Regions from separate parts of the Aphanothece sacrum FPU1 genome, predicted to be linked through region 4. Evidence: predicted binding sites of a transcription regulator. Region 4 holds the regulator's gene; each other region holds the start of a gene.

Region 1 (3,197 bases), 280 kb from region 4:
TGTTGTCGTCCCTGTTAGTCCACTAAAGGTCGCTTGAACGCGCATAGTGTTGGCAATATCATCAAGGGTGACAATGGCTGTTCCTAGCCCTGGTGAGGCATTGGGAGGATCTTCGTTTGCGCCTGTCAGGTTGGCAGTAAAGACCATTGTTGCTGCCAGTGTCTGACTTACGGGGGCTATGACCATTATAGTGACCGCGAGAAGTATGGTTTTTAATAGATTTTTCATAGCAAATGGCTTAGACATGAGACGGACATTAATGCCTTAATCTTGCACCATAAGCAAAGTAACCTTCCCCACACATTCACAAATCTTAATTTCAGCCCACATTCGGCTTTGATAATCGGATTTAGTATAATATCTGAGTACAGATAATAACAGTCATTTTATTCATGAATAGCATTGCTGACACCCCCAAGAAACTCCTCAGCATAACCTTCTTCCCCATGTTCATTAATATCCATACCTTGACTTTCTTTTTCCGGTGTCAAACGTAAACCAACAGTAGCATCAAGCACTTTGAGAATAATAAAAGTCATGCTTCCGGCCAAAATATAAGTCACCACAACAGTTGCTAGTTGAACTAATACTTGTTGAGGGTTTCCATACAGTAAACCGTCTTTTCCTGCCGCATTAATGCTAGTTGTCGCAAAAACTCCTGTCAACAAGGCCCCAATAGTTCCCCCAACACCATGTACTGGATAGGTATCTAAACTATCGTCAATGCCTAATTTAACCTTAAGACTGATGGCAAAGAAACAACAAGTCGCCGTAATCGCACCAATAAGAATAGCAGCTAAAGGGGTGACAAAGCCACAAGCAGGAGTAATACCCACTAAACCAGCAACCGCCCCAGAAGCCGCACCAATGGCTGTAGCTTTGCCTCTTAAGACTTTTTCTAAAATCAACCACATGATCATAGCCGATGCGGCCCCCGTATTCGTAGCAACAAAGGCACTAACCGCTAAAGACCCTGAAGCTAAAGCACTACCTGCATTAAACCCAAACCAACCAAACCACAATAAACCGGCCCCTAATAAGATAAAAGGCACATTATGGGGGGCAGAAATCTGATGGGGATATTTTCTGCGGGGGCCAATAACTATAGCGGCCGTCAAAGCTGAAACCCCAGTGGCAATATGGATGACTGTTCCTCCCGCAAAGTCTAAGGCCCCCAAACCGCCAAATAATCCGAAAAATCCCCCTTTAGACCAAACCATATGGGCCATGGGACAATAGACCAAGGTTGACCACATTCCCACAAATAGAGAATAAGCAGCAAAACTCATCCGTTCCACAATAGCCCCAGAAATCAGCGCAGGACTGATAATGGCAAACATGGCCTGGAACATCATGAAGGTTTGATTGGAAATGGTGGGAGAATAAGACGTGACAACTTTATCGGCTGCTAATCCTGCTTCATAGGGCATTTGCGGTAAATAACCCGTTGCTTCGGGACTCACACCATTCAAGCCTAACCATTCTAATCCCCCAATAAATGGGCTTCCAGGGTCAAAACTAAGACTATAACCCCACAGAATCCAAGTAACCCCCACAATACCCATAGAAACAAAACTCATCATCAGGGTATTGAGGATATTTCCCTTAGCAACGAACCCACCATAGAAAAAGGCTAGTGCTGGAGTCATCATCAGTACCAAAGCCGCACAAATCAGCATAAAAGCTGTATCAACGGATGTTTGAATAGCCGTCAGCTTTCCGTCCGATATCGGTTCAGCTAGTGCTGGAGTAATCAGAATAAATCCTAGTAGCACTCCTATAATAAGCCCGACTGTTAAAATTTTCTTGAGCATTATTCCCACACACAAAATTACTTTTAAATAAATTTAGTGCATAACATGTGAGACAATCAAAAGATTCATCTAAAATCTTAATATCTGACTAAGTTGGTACGGTCATTATTGTAGCTTTTTATACAATTTATCTTATGAATTATCAATTATGAATTATGAATTATCAATTGTTGAATTCATCAAGATTAATACCTAAGCTTCTGAGTCTTTCTTCTAGTTGTTTCGCTCTTTCTTGCTCTTGTACTAATAAACATTGCGCTTGAATGGCAGATTCTTCGGGAGTAGGAACTAATAGACCCTCCGAAGTAAAATAACGTAATTTATCCTCATATATTCCTAAATATAGCCCTAATTGTTGACCTTGTGGGAAAATTATCTCAGGTTTTTGCTCTATATCGATAAGGGGTAAAGTTTGGCCGATAGTCATCATTTTGCAACAATAATTTCTGCTATTAATTGTTAATTGTTTTAATCTCGTTTCATCGCCCTAGAAATTTCTCTATCATCTTGACGACGTTTGATGGTTTCTCGTTTATCATGGAGTTTCTTGCCCCTTCCTAGTCCCATCGTCACTTTTACCCAACTTCCCTTAAAATACATTTTTAGAGGAACTAAAGTTAATCCCTTTTGTTCAATTTGACCAATTAATTTACTAATCTCTCGACGGTGCATCAGTAACCGACGACTACGACGAGGTTCATGATTAAAAAACATTCCACTCGCTTGATAAGGCGAAATATGGGCATTAATCAGCCAAAGTTCCCCATTACGAATTAACCCATAACCATCCGTCAGGTTCACTTTACCTGCCCGAATAGACTTAACTTCCGTTCCCAATAGTTCTATACCCACTTCATAAGTCTCTAAAATCTCATAGAGAAAGCGGGCTTTACGATTATCAGTTAGAATTTTGACCGTTTGATTTTGAGTTCCCATAACCTTTCCATAGTACCATAATTATTTATCTACTGCGTTTTATTCTACGGATTAAAAGACCCCTATTATACATTTTACACCAAGATATCGGGAGAGCCGAAATCTAAGTATTTTTGTCGGTTGGGTTAGGGAACGAAACCCAACACATAATTTTTGTTGTGTTTTGCCATTGTTCAATCCAACTTCACTTGTTAGGAGAGATACTTTGAATAACATTATCAGCAGTTATTTCTGGTTGTTCTAAATGAGGAACATGACCACATTTTGCAATCCAAATTAACTCATTATCAGGAATTAATTCTTGAAATTTAGTAGCATCTTTAGTTCCTAAAATTTTATCATTTTCTCCCCAAATAATTATAGTAGGTATCTTTAAATTTGATAAATATTCAGTAAAACAACCATAACCACCACTTTTAGTAAATGTAATTAAGGCTTCACTCCATC
Region 2 (3,197 bases), on a different contig from region 4:
TTGCCGGACATCAAGGATTATATCTAGACAATATGGATCAGTTAGAGGATAATGAGCAAGAATCCGAAGCGAATCAATTAGCAAGAGATTGGTTAATTCATCCTGATGCTTTAGAAGGGTTTATTCAGCAGAAAAAAGGAAAATTTTCTAGTCAGGATATTTCTGATTTTGCGAACATTCATAAAAGACATCCTGGCATCATTTTAGGTCGTCTTCACTATGATAAGTTAGTGCCTTACCAAAATTTACGTAAATATTTAGTAAGAGTTAATTCTTATTTAACTGAGTATGTTGATCGTTAAATTTCAAGGTAACATTTATGAGTCTTCATCGGTTCCAGCCCTGACTTTAAGTTATGATTCCATAATCTTATTAGACAAAGTATAACTAATGTTACCATTTATTTTTATAAAATGTAATTTAAGTTACAGAATTTTTCAATTCCAGTAGTGCGATTCTAAATTATTGAACACTATGTATGGTGTCTATTCCCATATATAGTCTCAAAGGCTAAAGCCTTATCCTATAGAAACAAAGTCCACCTTCGTGGACTAAATTATAGGTGTAGAATTCAATTTCCTAATCTTTTGTACAATTTTATTGATTTAATGCTGTTAAAATAGTCCAACTATCAACGAATAATAACAATAAGGTCAACCCTAACAAAATAAAATACATCCAAGGTTGAGACAGGGGACGAATATCCGTAGTATCAATCCCAGTTTTTTCAGTGACAATATTAACTAAACGGGCAAATCCAGCCACTCGCATCGGTAATAAATAAGCTTGCTCTGTCTTATCTGAAATAAAATAGTAAACCAGTCCGCCTTGTCCTGTGGTGCGGAGTTTTAAGTCTTTAATTTCTGTCCAAGAAAGTTCCCATCTCTGACGAAAAAAAGAGGGAAACCATTGAGGATAAGTCACCTTGATATTGTCCTCATCAACTATTACTTTTTCGCTTAATGCCCCCCATAAAACCAAGAAACCTAAGATAATAGCTCCCCAAAAGATAGAGGTAGAAATAGATGTTTGTGTTACTTGGGCCAGAAAAGGAAGGGGAATGGTTAACGCTAAATATAAGCTGACTAAAGTAATACGAATTAGGGGAGAAATCCGAAAAATAGAGGGGGTTAAAGACATGGATTTTCAATTCTTAACACTTTAACAACTTTATTGCCACATTTTATACAAATTACCGACTTAGCTGGATAACTGATAACTGTTAACTGTTAACTGATAACTGTTAAAAGGCGATCGTAGTGATCGCCTTTATTGTTAGATTAAACAGTTGCCAACTGAGGTTGAGGACGCTTACTATTGCGAATACCTTCAACAGCTTCAGCATAATCAGAAGCGTTAAAAACAGCCGAACCCGCGACAATGGCATTAGCACCAGCTTCTAGCACTTGCCAAGTATTACCAACTTTTAAGCCACCATCCACTTCGATCCAAGGATCTAGTCCACGTTCATCACACATTTGACGTAATTGACGAATTTTAGGAACCACTTCAGGAATAAAGCTTTGACCCCCAAACCCAGGGTTAACACTCATAATTAACACTAAATCGCAAAGTTCTAGAACATACTCAATCAATGCTAGAGGAGTGGAAGGATTAAGTACAACCCCTGCTTTTTTGCCCAATTCCCGAATTTGACCTAAAGTCCGGTGTAAATGGGGAGAAGCGTTATGTTCTGCGTGAACCGAAATAATATCAGCACCCGCGTTAGCAAAGTCAGCCACATATTTTTCAGGTTCCACAATCATTAGATGAACATCTAAAGGCTTTTTGGTGTAGGGACGAATAGCCTTAACAATTAAGGGCCCAATGGTAATATTAGGAACAAAACGACCGTCCATGACATCTACATGAATCCAGTCGGCACCGGCTTTGTCCACGGCTTGAATTTCTGCTCCTAAGCGGCTAAAATCAGCAGATAGGATCGAGGGGGCGATAACAATTGGTTTGATGGATTGGCTCATAGCTTAGGTTGTTCTCCGGCAGATTGCTTGTGGTAACAATATTAACAAAATCTTTAGACAATTTCTTAATTAAATATATAGAGTAGATTATTCCCGTCAATCAACCTAGTTTGCGTGAGTCAGGAACTTCAGACAAATCGTTAAAGACAAATGTTAAGATACCGCAAGGAGTCTAGTTTAAGTGGACTCGTTGAACCAAGAATCCCCGCCGTTAAAAAAGCGAGGGAGTTTCAACTGATTACGTTTAGATTTATCGAATGATCTTATGTTAAAATCCCTGGCTCATGGCCTAAGTTTGAATACTCTGATAGCTCTGTGTTTTGTCGGTAGTATCGCTCAACCGATGATACTACAAGCTCAAACTCCTCCCAAGGGTTCGGGAACCACTCAACCGGCACAACCCGCGCCAGCAGACCCAGAACAAATCGATGATCCTTCTGATCCTAATAATCTTCGTCCCCTGACTCAAGCAGATAGTTTACTAAGTTTACAGGGAGGAGAAAAATTAATGGGTGAGGCAACGGAAGCAATTAATAAGGAAAATTATGGTTTAGCGGCCACTAAACTCCAACAAGCCCGTAAGATCTTTAATCAATTATCTAATTTTCATCTGCAATTAGCCAATAGTTTCTCAGGTATTGATACAAAAATTTATGATACGCAACGGACTAATGCCTTAAAAACTGGTCAGATGAGAGATTCAGCGACCTATCAGTTAGCCCTGGTTCATCGAGCGCAAAATCAGCCCGAATTAGCCGTCCCTTTACTAATTCAAGTGATTCGTTCTCAGAACCCGACTACGGATTTAGGCAAAAAATCTTATCAACAATTATACGAATTAGGCTTTGTGGATGTACCTCTTTCGGGTTCTTCAACTGCTACAACACCAAGTCCATAAGAAACTAATCTGTCTGATGTAGCTTAACTGTCTTAATTTGCGTGACAATAATCGTAATATTGAGTTGGTAGTAATCGTTAAGGAAAATACAATGATCGGACTCGGCCAAGTTGAAGCAATGATTAAAGAGAAACTACCTGATGCTCAAGTCATGGTAAAAGATCTAAAAGGTGGTGATCACCTAGAGGCAATCGTTGTCTCAGCCACATTTGAAGGGCAAAGCTTGGTGAAACAGCATCAGCTTGTGTATAGTGCCGTTAAAGAAGCTATGGACACACAAATCATTCATGCTCTGGCTTTAAAAACTTATACTCCCC
Region 3 (3,197 bases), 300 kb from region 4:
ACTTTACTCACTAATTTGATTGAGTTCATGACGTAATTTTGATAGTTCTTTATATACAGTTTTACGAGTTCGGTTAACTCCCCCTAATGGTTGATGTTCAGGTAAACAATGCCAAGGAGAAAAAGATAAATTTTCATTAAATTTGTTTCTCGCTTGAAAATCAAATACTTGACGAGGAATTCTCAAGGTAGCTACCTTAATATAAGGGGATTCTACCTCATTCCATTCAATAGTTGGATCTTCAATAGGCATAGTTTCAGGATTCGTTTGTAATTGAACCTTTAAATCAAAATAAGCATCTTTTTTATTTAAATGTGCTTTCATAGCTTCCTTAAGATAGTTATCTTTATCGGTCGCATTTTCGGGATTAAATGGTTCAGTATTGGGGTGAGGTTCTGCTAACATTTTAATCACATGAGTACCTAATTGATAAGGAGTAGCACTCCAATAAGGTCTATCTAAAGGGCTATTAGTTGGACTTTCACCAATTTCATCAAAAATCTTAAAAGCATAAGCCACTTTATCAAAATCCGCCCTTAAATCATTAGGAACTTCGCCAGTTTTTACGTTTATTTCTCCTGCTCTAACTTTATTACCTACTTGAAAGAAAGTAATATAGTCTTCTACATTTTTAATGAAAAATATAGGGCTACTCATTAACAAAAAATCATGCTCATGAGCATGATTAGGATCATCAAGTATTTTTTCTCCTGGTACATTGACTAATTTAATAGCCATGCCTCGAATATCTCCTACAGTATCCGGTTTAAACTGACCATTTTGATCCGGAGGATTTCCATTAGAAAATCGAATCCAAGCATCAAAAATATCAGGATGTTTAAAGATACCATGCTTGAGATTTTCAGGGATATCTAAATCAACCATTAATTGACCCCAAACACAACCATGAGGTTTAGAATGTACTTGACGATAAGCAGGAGGATGATCGACTGACTTTAAATTATCAGCACTCATTTTTGCAATGGTTTCAATAGATACTTCTTCTTGAGGTTCAATTATCTCTTGTCCTAATGGACTATCATTATTAGGTGTGTTCATCTTTTTCTACCAAATAAAAAGTCTTATTAAAACAATAAACCATCTTTTTTCATAAGATCATCCTTTCTTTACTATGGTTTAAACTTTTATTATGCAGAAATCGCATAGTAATTAAGACTTAATCGCATAAAAATTAAGATTTTGTTACATAAACTACAAAAGTTACCTGTTTGAAAGCTTTATAAATAATCAGCGAATTACATTTAAAGGCAATTCAGACCATCCCCAAAACTGCCTTGGTTAAGGGTCAAATGGCAACTAGACAAAGCTGTTGGGAATCTATTCTAAGGAAGACTATCATTAAAATATGGCTAAACTATCAAGACGTAAATTTATATTAACCGCCGGGGCTACCACCGCAGGGACAATGATTCTACATGGATGTAGTAGTGGTGGTGACAAACAGGCAACAACTCAGGCCTCTCCCACCGCAACAACTTCACCCACCACCGCAACAGGAGACGGCCCAGAAGTTACCACAGCTAAACTCGGTTTTGTCGCCTTAACTGACTCTGCACCCCTAGTTATTGCCAAAGAAAAGGGATTTTTTGATAAATATGGCATGACGGGAGTAGAAGTGCTTAAACAAGCTTCTTGGCCAGTCACTAGGGATAATCTAGAATTAGGGTCGGAAGGAGGGGGTATTGATGGGGCCCATATTCTGTCCCCTATGCCTTACATGATGACCCTGGGAACTATTACGAAAACGAAACAACCCGTTCCCATGTACATTTTAGCCCGTTTAAATCTCAATGGACAGGGAATTTCAGTCTCTAATACTCATAAAGACCTAAAAATTGGCACAGATAGCGCAGGACTCAAACAAGCGTTTACTAAAGCCAAATCTTCCGGTAAAGAACTCAAATGCGCTGTCACTTTTCCTGGCGGAACCCATGATCTCTGGTTACGCTACTGGTTAGCAGCAGGAGGTATCGATCCCAATAAAGATGTATCAGTGATTCCGGTTCCTCCTCCTCAGATGGTGGCCAACATGAAAGTAGGCAATATGGAATCTTTTTGTGTAGGAGAACCCTGGAATGCCCAATTAGTCAATCAAAAAGCGGGTTATTCTGCTTTAGTAACTGGTGAATTATGGAAAGATCACCCGGAAAAAGCTTTTACAATGCGTAAAGATTGGGTTGATAAAAATCCCAAAGCAGCGAAAGCTTTATTAATGGCCGTTTTAGAAGCACAACAATGGTGTGATAAGCCAGAAAATAAGGCAGAAATGTGTAAAATTGTTTCTCAAGATAAGTGGTTTAAAGTACCTGTAGAAGATATTTTACCTCGGGCCCAAGGAAACATTAACTTTGGCAATGGTAAAGAAGTTGAAAACTTCCCTCAAGCTATGAAATTCTGGTCTGATAATGCGTCTTATCCCTATAAAAGCCATGATTTATGGTTCTTAATTGAAGATATGCGTTGGGGTTATATTCCGGCGGATACTGATACCAAAGCCTTAATTGATCAAGTTAATCGTGAGGATTTATGGAAGGAAGCGGCCACAGCGTTAAAAGTGCCTGCTGCTGAAATTCCTATTAGCACATCTAGAGGAGTTGAAACTTTCTTTGATGGGGTAGAATTTGACCCGGAAAATCCGACCGCATACCTCAAGAGTCTCAAAATAAAGAAAGCTTAATTCAAGGTAGGATGCGTTCCCAACGCATCACCCCATCTATATTTGAGAAATAAACCCAACACATTAAAGAGTTTTATTGGGTTTCATAATCGTTAAAACCAACCTAAATTTATCCTTAACTCATTCATTCCTATCACCTCTTGTTTTCAACTTTATGACAGCTAAAGCACAATTAAAACGTCATTCTCCTCAGAATCCACTCATGCAGTTTTTGTTCTCAAAATCTAATAGGAAAATTATCGCCCCTTGTGTCGCACTTTTCGTATTTTTGATGATTTGGCAAATCCTCTGTTCAGGAGAAAGTCCTAATTTACCCTCTCCTATTACGGTTATTCAAGAAACATGGAATCCTTATATTATTAACCCATTTTATGATAATGGAGGAACAGATGTCGGTTTATTCTGGCAAATTTTAGCTAGTTTAAAACGGGTGGCGATAGGCTTTTCTTTATCAGCTATTGTCGGTATAGGATTAGGAATTTTAATCGGAACTAATCGC
Region 4 (3,197 bases):
TCTCCCTGCTCCCTTGCCGTCTCAACTACCAATTTAGATTCGTGACAGCTTAGCACCACGTTCTTAACAGAAGCTCTAAGTTAGCAATAAGCAGAATGAGGGCATAAAATATAAACCCTCATTCTTAATTTTTACATACCCATAATTTCGTAACCCGCATCCACATAAATCACTTGTCCGGTGATGCCACTAGCGAGGTCACTAGATAAAAATGTAGCAGTATTTCCTACTTCTAATTGAGTCACTGTACGCCTTAATGGGGCAACCGCTTCTACATGATGAATCATATCAAGAATACCCCCCACTGCCGAAGCCGCTAAAGTGCGAATTGGCCCAGCAGAAATAGCATTAACTCGAATATTTTGGGGGCCTAATTCAGCCGCTAAATAACGTACTGTCATTTCTAATCCGGCCTTAGCAACTCCCATTAAATTATAATTAGGAATTACCTTCACTCCCCCCACATAAGTAAGAGTAACAATACTGCCTCCTTCACTCATTAAAGGTTTAGCATACTTAGCCATATTTCCTAAAGAAAAAGTACTAATTTCTAAGGACTGAGTAAACGATTCTCTGGAAATTCCCGAAAAATCACCGCTTAAGCCTTCCTTATCCGCAAAAGCTAGACAATGGATGAGAATATCGAGTTTACCCCAAGTTTCCTCTACTACTTTAAATGTTTCTTCCATCTGGGCCTCATCTTGTACATTACAAGGCACGAAAATAGAAGGATTCAGAGGTTCTACAACTTCTCGGACTTTTTTCTCAAAACGGCCCTTTTCATCCGGTAAATAGGTAACACCGAGGTTTGCACCCGCTTTATGAAGTTGTTGGGCAATTCCCCAAGCAATCGAGCGATTATTAGCAATTCCTGTTACTAGAGCGTTTTTTCCCGTTAAATCTAACATAGTTTATTCAGCAATTGTACAATTTTGAGTCAATTAAGTTACCCCGTTCTAAATATGGATGGTTATAATCATTGACAGAACAGGGTACTTGTTATCCTCATAGAAACATTGTCAAGCAAAACGTAGCACAAACCTCTGAAGATACGCTAAAGTGATGTGTCTATAGTTGACGATTAAGTTATTCATGCTGTTACAATGGTTCATTCTCCTGTTAACTTTAAGTGAAGTCTAATGGAACTATCTCTGCCACAAGATAAACCCCTAGCAGCCGTCTTTCGTCGAATTGGAGGCGGCCCGTATCCTCCTGTTGTCGAAGCGTTTGAACGGGGTAAGACAATCTTTTTTCCGGGTGATCCGGCCGAGAGAGTCTATTTTTTACTTAAAGGTGCGGTCAAGCTTTCTCGTGTTTATGAAGCAGGAGAAGAAATAACGGTGGCTTTATTGAGGGAAAATAGTGTATTTGGTGTTTTATCCCTGATTACTGGCCAACGTTCTGATCGCTTTTATCATGCGGTGGCTTTTACCCCAGTAGAATTACTTTCTGCTCCTATTGAGCAAGTGGAACTGGCCTTAAAAAATAATCCCGATTTGTCAATTTTAATGCTTCAGGGGTTATCATCTCGCATTCTACAAACAGAAATGATGATTGAAACCCTGGCCCATCGTGATATGGGTTCCCGTTTGGTCAGTTTTCTCTTAATTTTATGTCGAGATTTTGGCGTACCCACCACTGATGGTATCCGTATTGATTTAAAATTGTCTCATCAGGCGATCGCTGAAGCAATTGGTTCTACCCGTGTGACCGTGACCCGTTTATTGGGGGATTTGCGTGAACAAGAAATGATTTCTATTCATAAGAAAAAGATTACAGTTCATAACCCTGTCGCTCTTAGTCAACAGTTTACTTAATATTCTGTGTTCACCACTAATCACCCATGACCAGTGCTTATATTTTAATTGCAGCAATTTTAATCTTGGGTGGCTTAATTGCAGCATTAGGCGATCGCTTAGGAACTAAAGTCGGTAAAGCTAGAATGCGTATCGGCAACTTGCGTCCTAAGCAAACTGCAATTTTAGTGACAGTGATGACGGGAACCCTAATTTCTGCTTCTACCCTAATTATTCTTTTTACCTTGAGTAAATCGTTACGAGAAGGGTTATTTCAACTTGATGAAATTCAAAAACAATTACGAACAGCTAAGGGAGATTTAGAAAGGGTTGCTAATGATAAACAAGATATTGAGAAACAGTTATATACGGCTAAGACGGAACAAAAAACAGTTCAAAAACAATTAGAATCTATTAATCAGAATTTTACCAAAGCTCAACAACAACTGAAAACGGTTGTTAGTCAAGGGAAAAAACTACGAGAGGATATTCAAACATTACTCAAAGAAAGAGAAGAACTGGTTCGCAATAAAACTCAACTTGATCAACAAATTAGCCAACTACAATCAGAAATTCGTAATCGGGATACAGAAGTTAAAAGAGGTAAGACAAAAATTTCTGCTCAAAATCGTGTTTTACAAGAACGACAAAGCCGTTTGAAACAGCTTGAAAGTCGCTTGCAAAATTTACAACAACAACAAAGTAAATTACAAACAGAAATTGATAATAGAGATGTGCAAATTGTTCAACTTGACCAAGCAATTAACCTAAAAGATTTAGCGGTAAAAAATAGAGAATCTCAATTAAAAAAATCCGAAAGAGAATTGATTTATTTGCAACGACAAGTAGATATTTTAGAACAATACTATCAGAATTATCAAGACTTACGAGAGCGACAAATTGCCCTTGTTAAAGGTCAAGTGTTATCTATAGGAGGAGTTCGCATTGTTGATCCTAATGCCGCTATTCAAGCTATTGATGAACTACTTAGACAGGCTAATCGCACAGCAATTGAATCAGTAGGAACTGAAAAAGTTGATCCTAATGATCGGGTGGTTAAAATTACTAAATCTCAAGTTGATCAGTTAAATGAACAACTCAAAGATGGTAAAGAATATGTGGTCAGAATAATTTCGGCAGGGAATTATGTAAAAGGAGAAAAAGAAGTTCGAGTTTTTGCAGATGTTGTCCCTAATCAAAAGATTTTTAACGCTGATGAAACTATTGCGACTGTCTCTATGGAATCATTGGATTTAACGGAAGAAAATATTCAAAAAAGACTTGATATTCTCCTTGCTGCTACTCAGTTTCGCTCCCGTAGTGCTGGAGTTGTTGGTAATATTCAAGTGGGGGATGGACGATTGAAAACTATGCTAAATTTTATTGAACAAATTAGTAAAG

What was found. The regulator NtcA, encoded in region 4, controls nitrogen genes in cyanobacteria. The targets are predictions, from matches to a motif close to TTTGTANCNNNNGNTACAAA.
Positions count from the first base shown of each region.
Region 1: a site for NtcA is predicted at 1,922-1,941, ahead of AsFPU1_RS11365 (ammonium transporter). Genes of this name have one in related genera too.
Region 2: a site for NtcA is predicted at 2,012-2,031, ahead of rpe (ribulose-phosphate 3-epimerase). Genes of this name have one in related genera too.
Region 3: a site for NtcA is predicted at 1,200-1,219, ahead of AsFPU1_RS14240 (CmpA/NrtA family ABC transporter substrate-binding protein). Genes of this name have one in related genera too.

Region 1 is NZ_BDQK01000013.1:167,164-170,360, reverse strand. Features, by position in the region: gene AsFPU1_RS11370 (CHRD domain-containing protein) at 1-228, opposite strand, end outside; gene AsFPU1_RS11365 (ammonium transporter) at 387-1,814, opposite strand; partial or broken gene AsFPU1_RS11360 (Uma2 family endonuclease) at 1,978-2,172, opposite strand; gene smpB (SsrA-binding protein SmpB) at 2,283-2,750, opposite strand; gene AsFPU1_RS11350 (alpha/beta fold hydrolase) at 2,935-3,197, opposite strand, start outside.
Region 2 is NZ_BDQK01000001.1:281,333-284,529, reverse strand. Features, by position in the region: gene AsFPU1_RS01205 (HigA family addiction module antitoxin) at 1-302, shown strand, start outside; gene AsFPU1_RS01200 (hypothetical protein) at 598-1,140, opposite strand; gene rpe (ribulose-phosphate 3-epimerase) at 1,281-1,982, opposite strand; gene AsFPU1_RS01190 (hypothetical protein) at 2,248-2,880, shown strand; gene AsFPU1_RS01185 (BolA family protein) at 2,972-3,197, shown strand, end outside.
Region 3 is NZ_BDQK01000013.1:745,677-748,873, reverse strand. Features, by position in the region: gene AsFPU1_RS14245 (catalase family protein) at 4-1,059, opposite strand; gene AsFPU1_RS14240 (CmpA/NrtA family ABC transporter substrate-binding protein) at 1,367-2,698, shown strand; gene ntrB (nitrate ABC transporter permease) at 2,901-3,197, shown strand, end outside.
Region 4 is NZ_BDQK01000013.1:446,567-449,763, forward strand. Features, by position in the region: gene fabI (enoyl-ACP reductase FabI) at 132-908, opposite strand; gene ntcA (global nitrogen regulator NtcA) at 1,140-1,817, shown strand; gene AsFPU1_RS12715 (DUF3084 family protein) at 1,844-3,197, shown strand, end outside.